Regions from separate parts of the Ensifer sp. VA4 genome, predicted to be linked through region 2. Evidence: riboswitches for the same ligand, from Rfam matches in the RefSeq annotation. Region 2 holds a riboswitch; each other region holds the start of a gene.
The links. A riboswitch is a leader RNA that binds a small molecule or an ion and turns the genes downstream of it on or off. The one in region 2 is predicted to bind cobalamin.
Positions count from the first base shown of each region.

Region 1: another riboswitch for cobalamin. It lies ahead of AC0C6X_RS22810 (DUF1636 family protein); the one in region 2 lies ahead of nrdH (glutaredoxin-like protein NrdH).
Region 3: another riboswitch for cobalamin. It lies ahead of bluB (5,6-dimethylbenzimidazole synthase); the one in region 2 lies ahead of nrdH (glutaredoxin-like protein NrdH).
Region 4: another riboswitch for cobalamin. It lies ahead of AC0C6X_RS27420 (CbtB domain-containing protein); the one in region 2 lies ahead of nrdH (glutaredoxin-like protein NrdH).

Region 1 covers NZ_JBVQPO010000013.1:107,558-113,225, forward strand. Annotated here, with positions in the region: gene AC0C6X_RS22795 (FecCD family ABC transporter permease) at 1-136, opposite strand, end outside; gene AC0C6X_RS22800 (ABC transporter substrate-binding protein) at 140-1,093, opposite strand; gene AC0C6X_RS22805 (ABC transporter ATP-binding protein) at 1,090-1,893, opposite strand; gene AC0C6X_RS22810 (DUF1636 family protein) at 1,916-2,329, opposite strand; cobalamin riboswitch at 2,435-2,650, opposite strand; gene AC0C6X_RS22815 (DUF1330 domain-containing protein) at 2,881-3,174, shown strand; gene aspT (aspartate-alanine antiporter) at 3,668-5,356, shown strand; gene AC0C6X_RS22825 (bifunctional aspartate transaminase/aspartate 4-decarboxylase) at 5,415-5,668, shown strand, end outside.
Region 2 covers NZ_JBVQPO010000011.1:186,173-191,840, forward strand. Annotated here, with positions in the region: gene AC0C6X_RS20400 (aspartate/glutamate racemase family protein) at 1-555, shown strand, start outside; gene AC0C6X_RS20405 (LysR substrate-binding domain-containing protein) at 513-1,457, opposite strand; gene AC0C6X_RS20410 (hypothetical protein) at 1,521-1,898, shown strand; cobalamin riboswitch at 2,175-2,399, shown strand; gene nrdH (glutaredoxin-like protein NrdH) at 2,690-2,911, shown strand; gene nrdI (class Ib ribonucleoside-diphosphate reductase assembly flavoprotein NrdI) at 2,924-3,340, shown strand; partial or broken gene nrdE (class 1b ribonucleoside-diphosphate reductase subunit alpha) at 3,382-5,462, shown strand; gene nrdF (class 1b ribonucleoside-diphosphate reductase subunit beta) at 5,632-5,668, shown strand, end outside.
Region 3 covers NZ_JBVQPO010000006.1:114,267-119,934, reverse strand. Annotated here, with positions in the region: gene AC0C6X_RS12010 (acyl-homoserine-lactone synthase) at 1-98, shown strand, start outside; gene AC0C6X_RS12005 (DUF2865 domain-containing protein) at 253-1,332, shown strand; gene bluB (5,6-dimethylbenzimidazole synthase) at 1,289-2,032, opposite strand; cobalamin riboswitch at 2,079-2,290, opposite strand; gene AC0C6X_RS11995 (SDR family oxidoreductase) at 2,319-3,131, opposite strand; partial or broken gene AC0C6X_RS11990 (LacI family transcriptional regulator) at 3,292-3,489, shown strand; gene AC0C6X_RS11985 (sensor domain-containing diguanylate cyclase) at 3,464-5,014, opposite strand; gene AC0C6X_RS11980 (TolB family protein) at 5,374-5,668, opposite strand, start outside.
Region 4 covers NZ_JBVQPO010000020.1:43,984-49,651, reverse strand. Annotated here, with positions in the region: gene AC0C6X_RS27440 (DUF1194 domain-containing protein) at 1-323, opposite strand, end outside; gene AC0C6X_RS27435 (glucoamylase family protein) at 483-1,790, shown strand; gene AC0C6X_RS27430 ((2Fe-2S)-binding protein) at 1,787-2,638, shown strand; gene AC0C6X_RS27425 (CbtA family protein) at 2,689-3,486, opposite strand; gene AC0C6X_RS27420 (CbtB domain-containing protein) at 3,685-3,861, opposite strand; cobalamin riboswitch at 3,904-4,167, opposite strand; gene AC0C6X_RS27415 (TetR/AcrR family transcriptional regulator) at 4,166-4,858, opposite strand; gene AC0C6X_RS27410 (NAD(P)H-binding protein) at 4,957-5,668, shown strand, end outside.

The DNA.
Region 1 (5,668 bases), on a different contig from region 2:
CGAGCGACACGCCCGCGGTCACGGTGAGGACCAGCAGCAGCAGCGCCGCGAACAGCCCGACCCCGCCGCGGATCGCCCGAACGGGAGCGACCCGCGAAACGGCGGCGGGAGCAGGCGACGTATCCTCGGCCAGCATCGGTTACAGGCCCTCGCCGTGAAAGGCCTTGGCGAGCCGGGCGATGGCGTCGACGTTGCGCGGCCCCGGCGTCGCCTCGACATAATCGAGCACCACGAAGCGGTCGTTCCGGACCGCATCGATATTGTCAAAGGCCGGATTGTTCTTCATGAAGGCGATCTTGTCCTCGGCCTTCACCTCGCCGTAGTTGACGATGACCACGACCTCCGGATTGCGGTCGATCACCGGCTCCCAGGAGACTTCCACCCAGCTCTTGTCGACATCGTCCATGATGTTGGCGCCGCCGGCGGCCTCGATCATCGCCGTCGGAATGCCGAAGCGGCCCGAGGTGAACGGCTTTTCCTCGCCGGAATCATAGACGAAGACACGGGTCGGCTTGCCGCGGCCGGCATTGGCCTTGGTGATCTCCGCGAGCTGGCTGCGATAACCCGCAACCAGCGCTTCGGCGCGATCCTCGACGCCGAAGATGCGGCCGAGATTGAGGATATCGACGAACATGTCGTCCATCGAGGGCTTTTCCCTGGCCATGACATGGATGCAGGACTCGGTGAGTTCGTAGACGCCGATCTTGAAGGGCGCCAACGTCTCGGGCGTCACCTCGCCGCCGACCTTCATGCCGTAGTTCCAGCCGGCGAAGAAGAAATCGGCGTCGGCATTGAGGAGCACCTCCTTGGTCGGATATTTCTCCGAGAGCTCCGGCAGTTCCTTCACGCCCTCACGCAGCTTTTCATCCAGCGTCTTCCAGCCGGAAACGCCGGTGTAGCCGACCATGCGGTCCTGCAGTTTCAGCGCCAGCATCATCTCGACCAGATTGACGTCATTGGCGATCGCCCGTTTCGGCGCGGCATCGAAGGTCACCTCGCGGTTGCAGCTCTTGACCGTGACCGGATAGGCGAGCGCGGGCGCAGCCGTGGCGATGAGAAACAGGAGGGCAGAGGAGGCAATGTTGATCTTCATGAAATCGATCCCTGTCGAGGAAGTGAAAAGGAAAAACGCGCGCTGCCGGCGGCGGCGCCGTGGGCGGTGGCGGTGACGCCGAAGGCGGAGGAAAGCGCCCGCGGGCTCAGCACGTCCTCGGGTGTTCCAAAGGCGGTCAGGCGCCCCGCCGTCACGATCGCCACGTCGGTTGCGAAGTCGGCCGCGAGATTGATGTCGTGCAGCGTCGACACGATCGTCAGCTTCAGCGTCTGCAGCAGCTCGAGGATTTCAAGCTGGTGGCGGATGTCGAGGTGATTGGTCGGCTCGTCCAGGATGATGATGCGCGGCTCCTGGGCAAGCGCCCGGGCGATCAGCACCCGCTGCTTTTCACCGCCCGAGAGCGTCGAGAACTGGCGGCCGGCAAGATGGGCGAGATCGAGATGGGAGAGCGCGTGCTGCACGCGCTCGCGGTCCTTGTCCGTCCAGCCGTTCAGCCCTTCCCGCCGCGGGATACGCCCCATCATCACCACGTCGCGCACACTGAAGGGAAAATCGCCGGGCATTTCCTGCAGCACGACGGCGATCGTCTTTGCCGCTTCACGCGCCGAGATCGACCAGAGATCGACGCCGTCGACCTCGATGCGGCCCGCATTCGGCTGCACCGCCCGGTAAAGGCAGCGCAAGAGCGAGGTCTTGCCCGCCCCGTTCGGCCCGAGGATCGCAAGCCGGCTGCCGGCCTCGACCGCGAAGTCCATGCTGTCGACCAGCTTCAGCCCCGGGCGCGGCCCCCAGCAAAGCCCTTCGACGCGAAGCGTTGCTCCTGTTGCGGTGCAGGTCATGGTCTCATCCCTCCCCGCACCGTCATTGGAAGTGGCCCGCAACGTCTTCGGAGACGAGCATCGCCGCCGGGATGCGGGCAAGCGTCTTGCCGTCGCCGCACTCGCCATGGGTGGCGGCATGCACCATGCCGTCGCCGCGATCGGAATGGGTGGCGGCAAAGCGGACGAGGTCGTCGATATCCTCCTCGGGCGAAATGCCGCCAAAGAGGTGTGTCGCCTTGCCCGTCGCCTGGAAGGCGATGGTGCAGGGTCGCGTGCAGGCCGCCATGCAGACCGTGCCGGCGATCGAGAAATCGCGATCGAGCGGCTCGCCGAGCGCGGCGATGCTGCGGTTGAGACGCTTTATGAGCTCGGCGCCGGGCATGCACGGGCCACCGGTAAAGCGGCAGTCGGTAGAGACCGTTATCTTGTGCTGTCGGGAATTCGTCTCGGCCATGTTCTCTCTCCGTGGGACTGACGGCAAGAGATGGCGAAACGGCAGGACGACGGATGACCGTCGCTTGGAAGCCAGTTCTTTTCCATCGGAACACCCCGTCCGTTGTGGTTGATCGGTTCGATGGCAGGTCTCCTGGCTCGCGGGTCGCGGCGCATCCACGTCTTCCCGGCTTGTCGCCAGTGACATGGTGTGAATGCGCTTTCCGCTCACAGTTGCGGGGGCAGCCACGGTTTCGGTCCCGTCAGGGTCGTCCGTTCCGTGTTCCCTTTTCAGCCGCTTCCGCATTTCCGCGGATGCAGCACCATCAACGTCTTCCTCGCACGAATCGGCGGCTGAAACAACTGCCAGGGGCATGGGCTCCAGATCTATCGACATGCGGCGTTTCGTCATGACGCTTGTTACGAAATAACATTACACATTTCAACAAAAAATTCGCTCAGAGCCAGGAGCGCCGGTTCCCCCTTCGACAGAATGGAATCGACAGCGAACTCGCCCGGATCGGCCGAACGGCGTATCCTTCGATGGTGCCTGCGTGGAAAGGAGATACCACCATGGCTGCCTATTTGATCGCGGATGTCGAAATCACGAATGCCGCGGCGTTTGAACAATATATACAGGAAGTGCCGGCGACGGAGGCGCGCTACGGCGGCCGCTATCTCGCCCGTGGCGGCGCGACCCGGGTGCTCGAAGGCGACTGGGACCCGCACCGACTCGTCATCGTCCAGTTCCCGGATATGCATTCCCTGCTCGAGTGGTATCAACCGCCGGACTATCAGCGCCTGAAGAAGATCCGTGAGCGCTGTGCCAGGACACGGATCATCGCACTCGAAGGTGTCGCCATCTGAAGCGGAGCGCAAGACTGGCCGCAAATACCAGCCTTCACCGTCACGTCGAGCTTCGCGGCGCGCGGATGCCGCCGCCGGACATGTGCTCCGGATCCGTCGCCATGTGTTTTCCGTTATGAGCGAACGTGAAAGAATACAACACAAGAGTTGCATAGCCGGCGAAATTTGCCGCGACGCTACCGCGCCCACGGATCGGAACTGAAGCGCGGCCGCGCTCCCGAAGCGGCCTTCCCACGCTGATCGGCAAACCGCCCGGCCCGATGCTTGCAAGCCGATGCCGGCGCCTGTTCCATGCCCGCCCTGTGCCCAAAATCCGGGAAGTTTAACGTACGTTACGCTTACGTAACCCCATGACCGTTGAGAAAACCAACGGCCGAAGAGACAATTGGCGAAGCTGGGATTGGGCATCGACCAGCCACCGACAAAATCAACTTAGCCGCGTAAATCCCCTGAAATGAAGTGACGGCAATTCAACTTTCTGAAGGGTATAGCAGTGAATCCAATCGATTTCTTCGTCGAGACGCTTCGGACCTATCCTCCCGTCGCCGTCTTCCTCGCCCTCGGCATCGGTTTCCTGATCGGCCCCGTCAAGGTCGCGGGCTTCAATCTCGGAAACGTCACCGCCACGCTTCTCGCAGGCGTTCTCATCGGGCAGCTCGGCATCCAGGTGTCCGGTGACCTGAAGTCCACCTTGTTCCTGATCTTCCTGTTCGCCGTCGGTTACGGTGTCGGCCCGCAATTCGTGCGGGGCCTCAGCACCGACGGGCCGAAGCAGATTGCCTTTGCCCTTTCAGTCCTGGTGCTGTGCCTCATCGTTCCCTATCTCTGCGCGCTGATCGCCGGCCTTCCGCTCGGCTACGGCGCCGGCATGTATGCCGGGTCGCAGACGATCTCGGCCGCGATCGGCGTTGCGACCGACCAGATCAATTCGCTCGGGCTGACGCCGGAGCAGGCCAAGACCTTTGCCGACCAGATCCCGATCGCCTATGCGGTGACCTATATCTGGGGCACGATCGGTTCCGCGATCATCCTCGCCCAGCTCGGGCCCAGGCTTCTCGGCATCGACCTTCCGTCCGCTTGCAGGGAATATGAGGCAAAGCTCGGCGGCGGCTCCGAGAGCAGCGAGCCGGGCATCACCCGCGCCTATCACGATTTCGGGCTCCGGGCCTATCGCATCGATCAGGCGAGCGGCCTCACCGGAACGCCGGTCAAGAACCTGCTTCCCGGCATCCGCGTCTATGTCGAGCGCCTGCGCCGCGGCAACGAGATCATCGAGGCGGACGGTAACACGGTGCTGCAGCCGGGCGACGTCGTCGCCTTCTCCGGCCGCAGAGCCCTGCTCGTCGAGAACCTGGATTCCAGGCTGACGGAAGTCGAGGACAAGGAACTCCTCAATGCCGAGGCGGAAGTGGTCGACGTCTACGTGACCAACAAGGCGCTCGCCGGCAGGACGCTTGCCGACGTCAGCACCGAGGACTGGGCGCGCGGCGTCTATGCCCGCAAGATCGTGCGCTCGCTGGTCGAGATCCCGGTCCTGCCGGGCACGACCGTCGAACGGGGCGACATCGTCACCATCGGCGGCGCCAAGCGCCATGTCGAAGCGGCGATCAAGGCGCTCGGCTTTGCCGACCGTCCGGTCGAAACCACCGACATCGCCTTCCTCGGCTGGGGCCTCTTCATCGGCGCGATGGTCGGTGCGCTGACACTGACGATCGGCGGCATCCCGATCGGGCTTTCGACATCCGGCGGCGCCCTGCTGGCCGGCCTCGTGCTCGGCTGGCTGCGTACGACCTACCCCGCCTTCGGCCGGATCCCCTCGCCGGCGCTGTGGCTCCTGAACACGCTCGGCCTCAACATCTTCATCGCCGTCGTCGGCATCGGCGCCGGCCCCGGCTTCGTCGCTGGCCTGCAGGAAGTCGGCATTTCCCTCTTCATCTGGGGCGTGGTCGCGACCTCCATCCCGCTGATCGCCTCCGTGCTCATCGGCCACTACGTCTTCCGCTTCCACCCGGCGATCCTGTTTGGCGCCTGCGCCGGCGTCCGGACGACGACGGCGGCGCTCGGCATGATCCAGGAAGCGGCCAAGAGCAAGGTGCCGGCACTCGGCTACGGCATGCCCTACGCCATCGGCAACACGCTGCTGACCATCTTCGGCCTCGTCATCGTCATCATGCTCGCCTGAGGCGGGCCGGCAACCGAGACCATCGTTCATAATTCATAGATCACAGGGAGTGTGGATCATGTTGGACAGAAACTTCTACGACAGCATTTCCGATCTCAGCCCGTTCGAAATCAAGGACGAGCTGATCAAGCTCGCCAAGTCGAGCTCGCAGAAATCCGCCAAGGCCTTCCTCAATGCCGGCCGCGGCAACCCCAACTGGACGGCGACGCGCGCCCGCGAAGCCTTCTTCCTGCTCGGTCAGTTCGCGCTGACGGAAGCCAAGCGCGCCTATTACGACCCGAAGGCCGGCGTCGCCGGCATGCCGCCGCAGGA
Region 2 (5,668 bases):
CGCGACGGGGAAGGGGCCGGCGCCGATGCTGCGGTCATTGCCTGCTTCGACGACACGGGCCTTGAAGCCGCCCGCGCGCTTGCCCGTATTCCAGTGGTCGGGCTCTGCGAGTCCGCCGTCGCGACCGCTGCCATGTTGGCGCAACGCTTCACCGTGGTCACGACGCTCGAACGTTCCCGCGTCCTGATCGAGAATCTCGTCCGGCACTACGGCATGGGCAGCCGGGCCAAGGTGCGCGCCGCCGATATTCCGGTGCTCGAACTGGAAGACAAGGCCTCGAACGCGCTTGCCAAACTGCGACGCGAGATCGAACTGGCGCTTACTCAAGACGGCGCCGAGGCGATCGTGCTCGGCTGCGCCGGCATGGCAGACCTTGCCCGGGACCTGCAAGCCGATTACGGCGTTCCGGTGATCGATGGCGTCTCCGCCGCCGTCAAGCAGGCGGAGGCGTTGGTGTCGCAAGGACTTATGACCAGCAAGCGCGGTTCCTACGCATCACCACTCAGCAAGACCTATTCAGGCTTCATGAGCGCACTTGCGCCGACCACGGCCTGAGGGGATGCCGACCTCGAATCATCCATCGCGATCGCGAGCAGCGCATTCGACGCGTCCGCCTCGGCAAGGATCCAGTCGCGAAAAGCCTGAATCTTCTTCTGCCGTCGGCTGCTTTGCGGATAGACCAGCCAATAGGCGCGACCGTCCCTGACCAGATGTTCGAATGGCCGAATGAGCCTGCCGCTCTTCAGTTCCTCCATCAGGAAGGTCGATACGGCAATGGCGATGCCGTGTTCCGCCAGGGTGGTCGCGACATCCATCGCCTGGACGTCGAAGATCAGCTCGGTGCCGTTGCTTTCCGGCGGCTCTACGCCGGTCTCGATCATCCATCGGCGCCACCAGTTGGCATTGCCGAAACGCCGGACGCGCAGCACGTCGCAGGGCTGCCTGAGCTGGTGCTTTTTCATGAAGGCCGGCGTGCAGACCGGCATGTAATCGATCGGGAACAGTGGAAATACGTCGTTGCCGGGCCAGTCGCCGTTGCCGCTGCGCACTGAAAGATCGATGGCGTCGCGCTTGAAATCGACCAGATCGGTCGACATGTGCACCCTTATACTGATGTTCGGCTGGGCGGTCTGGAACGAGGCGAGCCTGGGGCCGAGCCAGCTCGAAACGACGGTCGGAAGCACGGAAATGTGCAGGTGATGTTCGGTCTTGTCGGCAATCTCGGAGAAGGCCGAGCCCAGCAGGTCGATCGCCTCCGTCACCTTAGGCGCCAACTGCCGCCCGGAGGCCGTCAACCGCACCTCGCGCGGAAGCCGTACGAAGAGCGGCGTGCCGATGCGCTCCTCCAGCAGCCGGATCTGGTAGCTGACGGCAGCCTGAGTCATCCCGAGTTCCTCGGCCGCACGGGTGAAACTCAGGTGCCTGGCGGCGGCTTCGAAGGCGCGCACCGCACTCATGGGAGGAATCTTGCTCATGGCGCTGAGATAAGCATTCTTTATGCCAGCATGCGAGAAATCGCTTTGCGCGAAGCGGCAAAATTCCTCACTTTTCTCGCGAACACAACAGCAAAAACAAAGAGGATAGCAATGCTTAGCGCAGTGCGATCAGCGATCCGTCATGTCCTGAAGCGGGCCGGAAGCACCCTCAATCCGACCATCGCCATCGATACGTTCAGCGAATTGCAGTTGAAGGATATCGGCCTGACGCGGGACCACGAGACCATCCGGGCGCGCGTCGGCGATGTTGCCGATCCATGGCACTGGTCGAAGGAAGACCCGTCATCCGCGCCGAAGCCCTCGCCAAAAAGCGACCGCACCAACACGCGGCCCTCCGTGACGATCTCGCCGCGCGCGCAGCCCGGCGAAAACAGGGACGTCAGCATCTCGCTTTGCGACTGACAGATTGCCGGGACAAAACGTACCCGGATCTTCTGGTGCAGCACCCCGTGAGCGAGCGGATCGCACCACAGAGACCTTCGGCCTGAAACCTCGCAATGGCCGCGGCGGTGCCCCGCCAGACATTGGCGGAGCACGCCAGTTTGTAGCCGACAAGCCTCCCCGGTGGGTTCCGCTGCAGTCCGCCGTTTACGTCCCGTTATCCATATCGGGGAGAAATGACCCTCCGCACCGGATCTCCGACGTCGCGCACCTATTGACGCAGATTGGCGATGAGATACTATATCTAGTGTTTGAGGTTCTTCCGATTCGCAAGGATTGGGAGCTAAGACGGGAATACGGTGCGCCGGCGGCTTTCCGCCCGGCTATGCCGTAGCTGCCCCCGCAACTGTAGACGGCGAGCGACTGTCCGGAATTGGACCACTGAGGCATGAGGCCTCGGGAAGGTCGGGATGGAAGCGTCGACCCGTGAGCCAGGAGACCTGCCTCGAGCAACAAACGTCCACGGGCGGGGTGTCCGGAGGGGTTGAGTGCGGCAGGATGAGCCTGCCTGGTCGTCTCGACATCTCCCCGGCAGCCTGTCGAAAGCTTCGGGGTGAAGTCATGCCTGCGTCATCGAATTTCCATCACTCGCCAATCAAGAGGCGCGGATTCCCGCGCAGCTGAAGAAGAGGCGTGCCCGGGCTCCATACCCGAGCAAGCCACAGCCATGACAGCCCTGCATTTCGCCGGATCGCGGTCGCGTGTCCGCGCGCCTTCTCTTGCCCCTATCCAGCCGACCAAACGAGGAAGATATGAACGTCACCGTCTACAGCAAGCCCGCCTGCGTCCAATGCACCGCGACCTACCGGGCGCTCGATCGCCAGGGCGTCAGCTACGAGGTCATTGATATCTCGGCCGACCAGGACGCGCTCGAGACGGTCAAGGGCCTCGGCTACATGCAGCTCCCCGTCGTCGTCGCCGGCCCCGAACACTGGGCGGGTTTCCGCCCCGACAAGATCAGCGCGCTATCTTAGAGGAGAGAAGCGGTGGGGCTTATCGTCTATTTTTCCAGCCGCTCGGAAAACACCCATCGCTTCGTCGAAAAACTCGGGCTTCGCGCAAAGCGTATACCGCTCGCGGAAAGTAAGGATACACTTACAGTCACCGAACCCTATGTGCTGGTCGTGCCCACCTATTGCGGCGACGACGGCCGGGGCGCCGTGCCGAAACAGGTAGTCCGCTTCTTGAACGACGCGGTCAACCGCTCTCACCTCCGCGGCGTGATTGCCGCGGGCAACAGCAATTTCGGCGCGACCTACGGGGTCGCCGGCGACGTCATCTCGGCCAAGTGCAGCGTGCCTTATCTCTATCGTTTCGAGCTAATCGGAACGGACGAAGACGTCGCCAATGTCAAAAACGGGATGGAACGATTTTGGACGTCACAACACGCGAACACCCCCTGAAGGCGACGGAAGCGGCGCTGGACTATCATGCGCTGAACGCGATGCTGAACCTTTATGACGAAGAGGGCCGGATCCAGCTCGACAAGGACCGGCTGGCGGCGAAACAGTACTTCCTCCAGCACGTCAACCAGAACACGTTCTTCTTCCATAATCTCAGGGAAAAGCTCGATTATCTGGTGACCGAGGGCTATTACGAACAGGAGGTCCTGGACCAGTACTCCTTCAACTTCGTGCGCGACCTCTATGACCACGCCTAGCCAAGAAGTTCCGTTTTCCAACCTTCCTCGGCGCGTTCAAATATTACACATCCTATACGCTGAAAACCTTCGACGGAAAGCGCTACCTGGAGCGCTACGAGGACCGCATCTGCATGGTGGCGATGACGCTTGCGCGCGGCAACGAGCAGCTTGCCCGCGATCTGGTCGACGAGATCATTTCCGGCCGGTTCCAGCCGGCGACGCCGACTTTCCTCAATGCCGGCAAGAAGCAACGTGGAGAGCGGGTTTCCTGCTTCCTGCTGCGGATCGAGGACAATATGGAAAGCATCGGCCGTGCGATCAATTCGGCGCTGCAGCTTTCCAAGCGAGGCGGCGGCGTGGCGCTGTCGCTTACCAATATCAGAGAGATGGGCGCACCGATCAAGCAGATCGAGAACCAGTCGTCGGGCATCATCCCGATCATGAAGCTGCTCGAAGACTCGTTCTCCTACGCCAACCAGCTTGGCGCCCGCCAAGGCGCAGGCGCCGTCTATCTGCATGCCCACCACCCCGACATCATGCGCTTCCTCGACACCAAGCGCGAAAACGCCGACGAAAAGATCCGCATCAAGACGCTGTCCCTCGGCGTCGTGATCCCGGACATCACCTTTGAGCTCGCCCGCAACAACGAGGACATGTACCTCTTCTCGCCTTATGACGTTGAGCGCGTCTACGGCATGCCGCTGACCGAGATTTCGGTGACGGAGAAGTATCGCGAGATGGTCGAGGATGCGCGCATCCGCAAGAAGAAGATCAAGGCGCGCGAGTTCTTCCAGATCGTCGCCGAGATCCAGTTCGAGAGTGGTTATCCCTACATCATGTTCGAGGACACGGTGAACCGGGCAAACCCGGTCGCCGGGCGCATCACCATGAGTAATCTCTGCTCGGAAATCCTGCAGGTGAGCGAATCCAGCGAATTCAACGAGGACCTCTCCTACGCCCGCATGGGCAAGGACATTTCCTGCAACCTCGGCTCGCTGAACATCGCCGCGGCGATGGACTCACCAAATTTCGGCCACACGATCGAAACCTCGATCCGCGCCTTGACCGCCGTCTCCGAAATGAGCCACATCTCCTCAGTGCCCTCGATCGAGAAGGGCAACGACGACAGCCACGCGATCGGCCTCGGCCAGATGAACCTGCACGGCTATCTCGCCCGCGAGCACATCTTCTACGGCTCCGAGGAAGGCATCGATTTCACCAATATCTATTTCTACACGGTCACCTATCACGCCATCAAAGCCTCGAACCGATTGGCGATCGAGAAAGGCCAGAGCTTCAAAGGGTTCGAGAACTCGAAATATGCGTCGGGCGAATATTTCGACAAATACACCGAGGCTGAATGGCTGCCGGCAACAGAAAAGGTGAAAGGCCTCTTCGACAGAGCCGGCATCCCCATCCCGACGCAGGAAGATTGGTTCGAGCTGAAACGGGCGGTGATGGACGGCGGTCTCTACAACCAGAACCTTCAGGCGGTGCCGCCGACCGGCTCGATCTCCTACATCAATCACTCGACCTCCTCGATCCATCCGATCGTCTCGAAGATCGAGATCCGCAAGGAAGGCAAGATCGGCCGCGTCTATTATCCGGCCGCCTTCATGACCAACGACAACCTGAAATACTACCAGGACGCCTACGAGATCGGACCCGAGAAGATCATCGACACCTATGCAGCGGCGACCCAGCACGTCGACCAGGGGCTGTCGCTGACCCTTTTCTTCCGTGACACAGCAACGACGCGCGACATCAACCGCGCCCAGATCCACGCCTGGAAGAAAGGCATCAAGACCATCTACTACGTCCGCCTTCGGCAGATGGCACTCGAAGGCACACAGGTCCAGGGCTGCGTCTCCTGCACGCTCTAACGCCGTATCCCCGACAGCTGCCCAGACTGCCCTCACCCCAGCCCTCGCCCCGTTTGCGGAAACGTGCCTCGCCGTTGGCTCAGACCCGCGCGGTAGTCACTTCTCCCCGCGTGCGGGGAAAGGTGCCGGCAGGCGGATGAGGGGCTGATATCACCGAAAGGCTCAAGCAATGACCATGCACACCAAACCCGCAAGCCGCATCCGCG
Region 3 (5,668 bases), on a different contig from region 2:
TGACCGAAAGCCTGCTTCAGCGCATGAAGGCTGTTGCCGCCATCGAAGGCACCGTTCTGGAACGCCCGATGTCGCTGGAAACCGCCCGCGCCGCCTGAGCGCTTCGGCCGGCCGGACCCGTTAACGCAAACCGCCGCTTGTTGTTGCACGATCACCGACAAGCTCTATGATGGAGGTGAAAAAGGAATTGCCGCCGGCAGCCGCCCACACCAGAAGCTTGGCATCGTGCGGCAGCAGGAAGAGACTTCGCCCGTGTTCCCTCGCTTGAAACACGTCGCTGCGGCGCTTGTGCCGTTGGCTCTGGTCGGTGCCGATCCTTCGCTGGCATCGACCGTGTGCGACCGGCTGAATACCCGGCTTGCGCAAATGTCCGACATGGTCGCCACCAATGCCGATGCCCGCGACTATGCCAGCGCCATCTCGCGCCAGAATATCGAACTGCGCCGGGCGAAGAACGATCGCCGGCGCGCGGGCTGCGGTGGCGGCAGCGTCGCCACCTTCGATGGCGGCGACCCCGACACCTGCGGCGAGCTCAACAGCCTCATCGCCGAGATGGAAGACAATCTGCGCATGCTGAAATCGGAGCGTGAGCAGATCGTCGCCGGCGGCAGCGAAGAGACCCGTCGCCGTATCGTCGCCGCGCTCGAGATCAATGGCTGCTACAGCGACCGCGACTATTTTGCGAGCGTCGAACCCGAAGAGCCGGAGACGCACCGCAACATCATCGCCGACCTGCCGCCTGACGACGCGTACGGGCCGATGCTTGGGCATGGCGAAGACGGCTATGCGCCGCAGGACGGCTACTATCGCGGAACCCTGCGGACCATGTGTGTGCGCACCTGCGACGGCGCCTTCTTCCCGATCTCTTCGGATGCGACGCCCGCCGACTTCCCGCGTGACGAACAGGCCTGCCGGGCGCGCTGCCCCGGCGCCGAGACCGAGCTCTACTTCCACGATCTCAACACGGAGGAGAGCGAGCAGATGGTCTCGGCCGTGACCGGCCTGCCCTATACTGAAATGCCCAATGCTTTCGCCTATCGCACCCGCGGCATCAGCAAACCCGGCATGTGCGGCTGCCAGATACCGCGGACCGCCGCGACCTCGCCGAAAGCAACCGGTACGATGACCGGCGACGATCAGTCGTCGATCGTGGTGATCGAAACCAAGAAGCCCGCAGATGCCACGACCGCAAAGGCGCCCCCCGAGGAGCGCCCCTACGATCCGTCCAAGAGCAAGGTGCGCGTCGTCGGCCCGACCTTCCTGCCCAACGAAGAAACCTCGATCGACCTCAAGCACCCGAAGGGACCGGCCTATCAACCGGTCCAGAATTGAGCGCGGTACGATCCGTCGCTGCCGTTCCCCAGCCTTCCTCAAACACCAGTTCTTCAAGCGGCAGGCGCTGGCGCCATCCCTTCACCGCCAGTTCGGGCTGCTGATAGAGGCGATCGACATAGCCGAGGCAGAGCCAGGCAACGATCTCGATATGATCGGGGATGCCGAGGATCGCCTTGATTTCCGCCTCGTGGAAGATGCTGACCCAGCCGACGCCCACCCCTTCGGCGCGGGCCGCAAGCCACAGGTTCTGCACGGCGCAAACCGTTGAATAGACATCCATCTGCGGATTGTGCGTGCGGCCGAGAACGACGGCGCCACCACGCGTGCGATCACAGGTGACGCAGATGCTGAGCGGCGCCTTGCGAATGCCTTCGAGCTTCAGCGAGCGGTACTTGGCCTGTTGCTCCTCCGCAAACATCAGCGCCGCCTCGTCATTGGCACGGCGAAAGGCCTGCCAGACGCGTTCGCGCGTTTCCGGCGCCCGCACCAGCACGAAGTTCCAGGGCTGCATGAAGCCCACGGACGGCGCGCTGTGCGCCGCTGTCAGCAGCCGCTTCACCAGTTCCTCAGGCAAAGGCTTGTCCAGGAATTCGTCACGCACGTCGCGGCGTGTTTCGATGGCGCGGTAGACGGCCTCCCGCTCTTGCAGCGAAAAGGCACCGGCAGCCGCAAGGCCACCCTTCGGTTCAGTCAGCATCGTTCGATCCCCAACAATGCGAAAACCTCCCGCCGTCCACGCGGGGTTCGGTCTATCTCGCCAGGCCGGTCTTCTGACTTCGGTTCAACCGGTCGCCCCACCTTCCCAGATCGATTGAAGATCCAGTGGCAAAACCTTGAATCAATTCAAGGTATTTCGAGAAGCGACCGTCCCCGTCACAGCGTTGGGCACGTTCCGGAATGACACCGGATTCCCGATTCTCCCGCTCACGCGGGCACCTGACGGCGCCATAAGGGCACAGCCGTCAGGGAAAGACAAGTACTTGTCAGAGGGGTGCCATCGGATGCGGCGAACCGTCATAGGCGCCCCAGACCGACTGATCGAAGCAGATCACCGATCCGGTCATCAGCCCGGATTCCGCCGAAGATAGATAGGCGCAGGCGCGCGCCACCTCCGCCGGATCGACGAGCCTGCCGAACGGCTGGCTGGCGGCCGCCTTTTCGAGCCAATCCGCGGCAGCCCCGTGAAACTCGCGCTGGATGCGATCTTCGCCCTCGGATGCCATCCAGCCGATATTCAGGCCGTTGACGCGGATGCGGTTGCGCAAGAGCGCGTAGGCCGTGTTCTTGGTCAACGTTTCGAGAGCCCCTTTCGACGCGCAATAGGCCGCGATGAAGGGCTGCCCGGCCATCGCCGACATGGAACCGATGTTGACGATCGTCCCTTCGGTCCGCTCGCGCCGCATCACCTTCACGGTCTCCTGCATTAGGAAGAAAGGCGCCCTTACATTGATGGCGAACATCCGGTCGAAGAGTTCCGGCGTCGTGTCGAGAATCGTGCCGCGATCGGTAATGGCGGCAGCGTTGACCAGCGCATCAACCCGGCCGAACTCGGCATCGCAGGCGGCAACGACCTTGCAGGCGTCTTCTACCTTCTCTAGGTCGGCCTCGACATAGACCACTTTCGCGCCGCTGGCCTTGCCGATTTCTTCCGCCTTCGCGCGCCCCTTGGCGGTATTGCGCCCGCAAATGACGATGCCGGCGGCACCGCGTTCGGCGAAAAGGCCGGCAATCGTGGCGCCCAGTCCCTGCGTGCCGCCGGTGACGATGGTGATCTTGCCTTGCATCTGTCCGTTCATCGAATTCCTCCCTCGGAAATGATCGTGTGAAACAGGTACGGCCCCCAACCACAACGCATCGGGAGACCGTCAAATGTGAGACGGAACCGTCAGCTCAGCTTGCGCCGCGCCTGCGCATCGAGTGCCGCATGAAAGTCCTGCTCTCTCGTTCCCGCGGCCAGTGGCTCGCGACCTCGACGAGGACAATCTGGCGCTGCTGCGCGAGCGGCGCGTTCATTTCGTCCTGCACCATGATCTGAAGACCGATGCGCGCACGGCATTTCGCACGATCATGCTGCACGGCCGCGCGCCGTCGGGCGCGGTCGGCCCTCAGCTTTCGGCGGTCGTCGTCATCACGCCCTATAACGTGCCGGAGTAGGACGATCGCCGGCGCCACTCGGTCCGGGGACGAGCCGGTTGCCGGAGGTTCCGCCCGGCAGGACCGTATCGTCAGCCGTTTCGACGCGATTGCGGCCGCGCCGCTTGGCGAGATAGAGCGCTTCGTCGGCAGCCAGCAGCAGGGCGCGTGCGGTCAGCCCGTGGCGCGGCGCAAAGGCTATGCCGGCGCTGCCGCCGACAGTGAGCAACTGGCTGTTGAACGCGACCGGTGTCTGCGCATCGGCGACAAGACCGGCTGCAAGTCCGCGAGCCTCGGCCTCGCTGCAATCGCCGAGAATGATGGCGAACTCGTCACCGCCGAGCCGTGCGACGGTACCCTTGGGGCCGGCACGGTTCCGGAAGCGCTCGGCCATGGCGACCAGAACGGCGTCGCCCGCCGCATGACCATGGCGGTCGTTGACCGCCTTGAACGCGTCGAGGTCGGCATAGACGAGCGTGAACGGGTGCGTCTTTGCCTTCAACAACGCCGCCGCCAGCATGTCGTCGAAACCGCTCCGGTTGAGCAGCCCCGTCAGCCGGTCGTGCTTGGCAAGATGACGGTTGAGCGCCTCGCTCTGCTGCAAGGCGGCAAAGAGCGTCGAGAAACGCAGGGCGACGAAGGCCATCAGCAGCGCCGCCACGATCGCCATCACGATGACGCTCGGCAACAGCTCGGCCCGGACGAACCCGCCTGGTGACTTCGGCATCCACGCCGCCACGAGGCAGGATGCGTCGGAGCAGCGCCCGACCGACGCGTAGACGCTCCCCTCCGGCCGCGCGGTGAGCGGCACGAAGGCAAGTCCACCGATACCCAGCCGCGCCGCGATCTCGCGCATCACCTTCGCCGTCACCGGCCGCACCGAAACCATGAGCACGGGCGCGCGACGCTCCGCAGGTATCGCCAGCGTTTCCGGGATGACCGCCTGCACGACCGCGACGCTCATGCGTCCGTCGATCTCACGCAAGTCCACGGCGTGAATTCCGGGCACGGCCGGCATCACCGACTGCGGGTCCGGTGTCACCAAATCCAGCACATAGGAGCCGTGATTGTTTCTGAGCGCGTTGTCGTAGCGGCGCCGGGCTTCGTCGAGCAGATCGTCCACCTCCTCGAGCGGAACGCGGGCAGCCTCGCTCGACACCGCAACGCCGTCCTTCAACACCGTCGAAACGTTGTGGTCGAGGTCCGTGAAGATCAGCCAGGAGAAACCGTAGTCTTTCCACAGCCACCCCGCCAGTTCGTCCGCAACGAAGGCGTCGCTGACGTGCCCTTTGGCGAGTTCCTGGTAGGTTTTGTCCCAGAAGGAGAGCTGCGCCTGGAATTGAACGACGGCATCCATCTGGTGGCGCAGTTCGTTTGCCACCAGCCGCCGCTCCGCCGAAAGGCCGAAGCGATCGGCCTCGGCGACCGAACGATCAAGAACGAAGATGAGGCTCGCGATGATCAGGACGGCGACCAGAGTGCAGGCGGCATGAATCGCCCAAACCGTTCTGCTCCGCTTCGCCAACCGCAACGTCTTGTCCACCACGCCAGTCCCCCTCACCCGCACCGGCCACGGCGAGCATTTTGGCACTCCTGCAAGCGCGATGCTCGGCAGCCGAATATGCCGGCACCCTAGCGACCAAATTAGAAGTTTGGCTTAAATAAGCTGGTGTTGAAATACTTAACGATTTCAACCGCCTGAATCGATCGACAATTCGACTGACAATCAGCAGTCGCAGGCGAAACCAAAAGGGGGCGCAGGCACCAGCCGACGCCGCATTCACCCATATTCGCGATCGCCTATCGATCGGCGCACGACGGTAGGGATCGCGTGCCGTTTTGCGTTGGCGCGTGATCGAGCAACAGCTTCGCCATATCGACATTGCTGCCTAGTGCCGCCTCGTCTCAGCTTTCCGGTTGATAACGCACGAAGGCGAAGCGGTCGCCGGCGGGAGACCAGTTGGGCACGTTCATCGTTCCCTGCCCGCCGAAGAGCTCGAACAGCACGCGCGCATTGCCGCCATCCATGTCCATCAGCCGCAGGCGGACATCGAGGTCGCGCGGATGATCGAAGACGTCGCCGTCATAGGAGAGCACCAGCAGATGCTTCCCATCCGGCGACGGATGCGGGAACCAGTCGCCATAGGGGCTGTCGGTGATCCGCGTGACATCACTGCCATCGGGACGGACGCGCCAGATC
Region 4 (5,668 bases), on a different contig from region 2:
TCGATCCGCTTGGCAAAGGCATCGGCGTCGGCGGCGGTGGAGATCACTTGCCAGGCGACGACGGAGGATTCGTTAACCGTACCGGCCCATTCGAAATAGCCGATGGCGATCTTGCCCAGTTGCCCGCTTGCGACGGCATCGAGGAAGTCGCGGTGCCGGAGCGCCTCGACGTAACCGGCGCGCTGGATGCGCGCCTCATCCAGATCCATCGAGCCGGACATGTCGACGGCCAGGATCAATTCGACATCGACATCCGTCGACGCGGCGGTCGATGGACTCGGGCCGCCACTCAATGAGAGAAACAACGCCAACACGCTCAACATCGCTTCAACCAGTCATTGCGCGCGGTCAGATTAGAAGAATGTAACACAGGATTGGCATTCGGCGACCATTTGGGTGTAGTTGCCCTTCAACAAAGAGTGATTTTGCCGGGGGCTTGCCCGGAAATGCCTGCGCGCCGGGGACGGGGCTGGAAAGGCGGAATGCTGACACCGACGGAAAATGCCGAGCCATTTCAGATCGATAACCTGCAGCGGGCGGCGTTCGGGTATTTTCTCGATCATGCCGATCCGGCCACCGGGCTGATCGCGGACACGTCGCTTCCCGGCGCGCCCTCGAGCATCGCGGCGACGGGTTTTGGCCTTTCCTGCTATCCCATCGGCGTCGAGCGCGGCTGGATTTCGCGCCGCGAGGCAAGCAGGCGGGTATTGACCGTGCTGCGTTTCCTTGGCGAGAGCCCGCAGTCCCGCGACCAGCGGGCGAGCGGCTATCGCGGCTTCTACTATCACTTCCTCGATATGCGGACCGGCGAGCGGACCTGGCGCAGCGAGCTCTCGACCGTCGACACGGCGCTGCTGATCGCCGGATGCCTGACGGCTTCCGCCTATTTCTCCGGCGAGGACGCGGTTGAAGGCGAGATCCGAAGCCTTGCCGAAAGGCTCTATGCGCGCGTCGACTGGCGCTGGGCGTTGGCCCGGAGTGACACACTGACGATGGGCTGGCGCCCGCCTGGCCGGTTTCTGAAACATCGCTGGCGGGGATATAGCGAGGCGCTGCTGCTCTATGTGCTGGCGCTTGGGGCAACGGATCAAGCCATCGGACCCGAGCACTACGATGCCTTCACCGAGGGCTATGACTGGATCCCGGTTGACGGGGAGCCGCATCTCCATGCGGCGCCGCTTTTCATCCACCTGTTCCCGCAGGCATGGCTCGATCTTCGCGCGGTCGGCGATCGGCCGATGCGGGAGAGGGGGACGGACTATTTCGCGAACACCCGGCGCGCCATTGCGTTGCAGCGCGACCATGCGCGCCGGAATTCAGGCCGCTTCGCCGGCTATGGCGAACAGCTCTGGGGGCTCAGTGCCTGTCACGCGCCGCGCGGTCGGCTGCGCCTTGCGGACGGACGCTGGCAGCGGCTTTTCGGCTACGTCAACCGGGGCGCGCCGTTCGGGCTGGACGACGGCACGCTCGTGCCCTGGGCGGCGTCCGCCTGCCTGCCTTTCGATCCGGACGCATCACGCGCGGCACTCGGTCATATTAAGGCAAGCTATCCCGGACTTCTGAAAGAGGGGCGCCTTCCGGGCGGCTTCAATCCGAGCCTTGCCGGCGATGGGCCGGAAGGCTGGATCGATGAGCGCGTCGTCGGTCTTGACCAGGGGCTCGTCGTGATGATGATCGAGAACTGGCGAAACGGCTTCGTCTGGGAGCTGACACGCAGCCTGCCGGCGATCCGGCGCGGCCTCGAACGCGCGGAGTTTGAGGGTGGCTGGCTGGCGACGGAGACGGCATGAATTTGGATGAGCGCCGGCAGACAGCGGAAACTGCAGGGAAATATCCGCCGCAGGTGCCGGCGGTGGTCGAGCGGTTGCGCGCGCAGTTTCCTGACGCCGGCGTTTCGCTCGATGTGGGCGAAAGCGCCTTCAGTGCGCCGGAAGCCTTCTGGGCCATGGGCGGGGCAGGGGTCGAGCAGGGCCTTGCCTATCAGGACTTTTTCGCAATCGGCTTGACGGACCGAATCCGGGCGGCGCATCTGATCGCCTTTTATAGCCGGCAACTGAGTGTGGTTCTCGGCGCGTTCTATCTCGGCGCGGGGCTTCACGCAGAAATCGCCGGCATTCGCTTCGAGGACTGGGTTCGGCTGCATGAGGGGCGGGGGATTGCCGGCAGGCGCTATCATTTCCATCTTGATCGGCTGACCGCGGTGCCGCAGGAGAGCGAACGCGGCAGTGCTTTCGAGCGCGGCTTCACCGCCCATCTGGCGCCGGTCGTCGCCGTCTTGAAACGGCGGACGGGGCTTTCCTCCGGAGCGCAGTGGCGGCTGGCGGCGGATTCGCTTGCCGGCGCCTTCCTGGAGATCGGACGGGCGATCGGCGAAGAGGCGCGCGGCATGGCCGAGGCGCTGGCAATCGTCAAAAGGCCGGGGTCGCCGCTGTTCTCGGAAGAACTCTGCTACGAGGAGATCTCGGCTATCGATCCGGCAAGCAGCGAGCGGCTGTCGCGCCAGTACCGGATACGCAGCGGCTGCTGCCTCTATTTCCGAACGGAAGGCGGCAGCTTTTGCGACACCTGCGTGCTGCTCGAACCGGACGATCGTCGCCGACGGCTGGGAGCCCATCTCATGCAAAACGGCGGGGGCTGAACCCCCGCCGCTTGCTTGTTCAGGCTCTCATGAGCACGGGATCGGCCGGATCAGTTCGCCCTGGCGAAACGTTCGTTGACGAAGCCGGAAACGACGCCGAGCACGATCCAGAAGGCAAGCGTGGTGGCGAGGGCGGCAACGGCAAATTCGGCACCGAGCACGGCCGGGACATTGCTGGAGATGTCGAGCGGCTGCGGTGCGCCGTAGACATGCGGCGCGGCGATCAGCGCGAGGCCGACGACCTTTGCGACGATCTCCTCGCGCAGGACGACGAGATAAAGGCCGACGGCAGAGAGGGCGACGGTTGCCAGCCACCAGGCCTGGCGATCGCCGAGCTCGGCGGCCGGGAAGCCCGGCAATTCCGGCGGCAGGCCGATTGCCGGCAACATGTGCACCGCCAGCCAGCCGCAGGCGCCCCAGAGCGCACCGTTCCTCAGCGTGATCGGATAGCCGATCACCAGGCTGACGCCGGCCAGCAGAAGGCCGAAGCCGGAGCCGGTGACGAGGTTCGCCATCAGCGTGCCCGAGAAGCGGCTCAGGCCGAACATGATGCCGCCTTCCTCGTGTTCGCCTTCATGCGCATAGGCCGGCGTGATCGGCGACAGCGCATCGAGCACGGCGCCGAGCGGCGAGACCGCCTTCAGCGACGAATGCTGGTCGTGCCCCTCTGCGGCCGGCTGCGCCGCCCCCGGCTGGCCGGTGGGCTGCTCGGTAGTGGCCGGAGCCTCGCCTTCGAATTGTTCTGCATGCAGGATCAGCGGCGTGACCCTCAATTCCTGGGCGCCGGTCATGAAGACACCGGCAATCAGCCCAGCCACGATCGCGGCCAGAAGCGTTCTGACAATCATCTTGAATTCCCTCGATAACGACAAAAGCCACGCGCTCTGGCGTGGTTTGCAGGCCTTTCCGTTCTTTCTGCCATGCGGACGGCCCTTGTGCGCCGGACGAACCGGCATGCACAAACACCCACATCCGGCACAGGCCGGATGCGTTCAGGTCCGCAGACACGTCGGTGCGGAACGTAAGCTACGTTCCGAGACATCTGTTTAGTGGCAGGGGAAGCCGTAGGAATGGCGGGTGTCGTGCGCGGTGTCGTGCAGCACGGCCGAGTTGGCAAGGCCGGCGCCGAAGACGAGGAATGCGCCGATGAGAAGCGCGATGACGCCAGCGGTCAGACGATCGCTGAGGGAGAGCGGGGTGCTCGAAATGGTAGACGTAGCCATGACAACCTCCGTGATGGCATCGGGAAATTCCCGGTGTGGGCCCTATGCCCGTATCGAGTGGCAGGTTTCCTGGCTCACGGCGCTGGGCGAAATGCCCGGGATCTGCCTCGCCTTCCCAGTCCGACCACCCTCTCGCGGTCTCTTCCAGTGGCTTCTCCCGGATCGCTCCGGAACGGCAAGATCGACGTCGCTCTACAGTCGCGGGGTCGGCCGTGATTTGAATGCCCAGCTTGGGTCCATCCGTCACGTTCCCGTTTACTCCCGACACACGTTCGCGTCTCGGGAACCAATCGATCGCTGATGATTATGAGCGTGTCATGGCGTTGTCAATTGAGCCTGCGCCGCCGGCCGCTTCATCAGCGACAAAATCGCGAAGGATCATCTGTTTGTAGGCCTCGACGATGCGGCCGCCCTCGGCGCGGTCGACCGAGATGGCGAGCCGCATCGTGCATTCGCCGAGATACATGATCAGGAACGCGGCCTCGTCGATCGCCGCGCGTGGGCGTTGCGGCTGGAGCCGGGCAAGGACATCGCCGAGCAGACGGCCGGTCATGCGGCTTTCTTCCAGTTCGATCTGCCTCAGCGTCTTGTCGGCCTGCATCGCCGACCAGATGTCGCGCATCACCGGTTCGGCGAGGAACATGTCGTAATAGGTATCGAAGAGCGCGCCGAAGGCGTCGCGCAGTTCTGCCATCGACGTCACCTTGGCGAATTCGCCCTCGATGCATTCGCGGGAATAGGCGTTGTAGCGCTCGGCGAGCGTGCGCACGATCGCCGACTTGTCCGGGAAATACTGGTACAGCGATCCGATCGAAATCCCTGCCTTTTCCGCCACTTCGCTCATGCGCATGGCATCGCTGCCCTTCTCGGCGATGAGCGTGGAGGCGCAGGTGAGGATGTGCTCGACGCGCTCCCGGCTGCGCTTCTGGCTGGGCGTGCGGCGGAGCGCGGTGTCGTCCTCGCCTGCAATCGGCAGGGTGCCTGTCGGCTCAATCATGAGTGATCCTCGCATTTTGTCTTGACTCCCAAAATACGAGGATTTATCACATTTGCAAATGTGAGAGTTACTCATGTTTTGAATCGGGAGGAAAGATCATGTCTGGCAAGGTTACGTTGGTGCTGGGTGGTACGGGCAAGACGGGGCGTCGCATCGCGGAGCGGCTGCGCGCCAAGGGCGTCGCGGTGCGCGTCGGGGCGCGCTCGGCCGAGACGTCCTTCGACTGGAACGACGAGACGACCTGGGCGCCGGTGCTCGAGAATGTCGAGCGTGTCTATGTCAGCTATCAGCCGGATCTCGCCGTGCCTGGTGCAGTCGAGGCGATCCGCCGCTTTTCCGCGCTTGCGGTCGGTGCCGGCATCAAGCGGCTCGTGCTGCTTTCGGGGCGCGGCGAGGATGCGGCGCAGGCGGCCGAACGCGAATTGCAGGCCTCGGGCGCCGACTGGACGATCATTCGCGCCAGCTGGTTCTTCGAGAATTTCAGCGAAGCCTTCCTGATGGACGCGGTTCGCAGCGGCATGGTCTACCTGCCGCCGGACGCGGTCACCGAACCGTTCGTCAGCGCCGACGACATTGCCGATGTCGCCGTCCTTGCGCTCCTCGACGACGCGCATGTCGGCAAGATCTATGAACTGACCGGGCCGCGGCTTCTGACCTTCGCCGAGGCCGTCGCGGAGATCGCCGCGGCATCGGGGCGTCCCATCGGTTACCAGTCCGTGCCGCTTGCCGATTTCGTGGCGCAGATGCGAGCCGAGGGGCTGCCGGATGACTACGTCGAACTCATCCGCTATCTCTTCTCGTCCGTGCTCG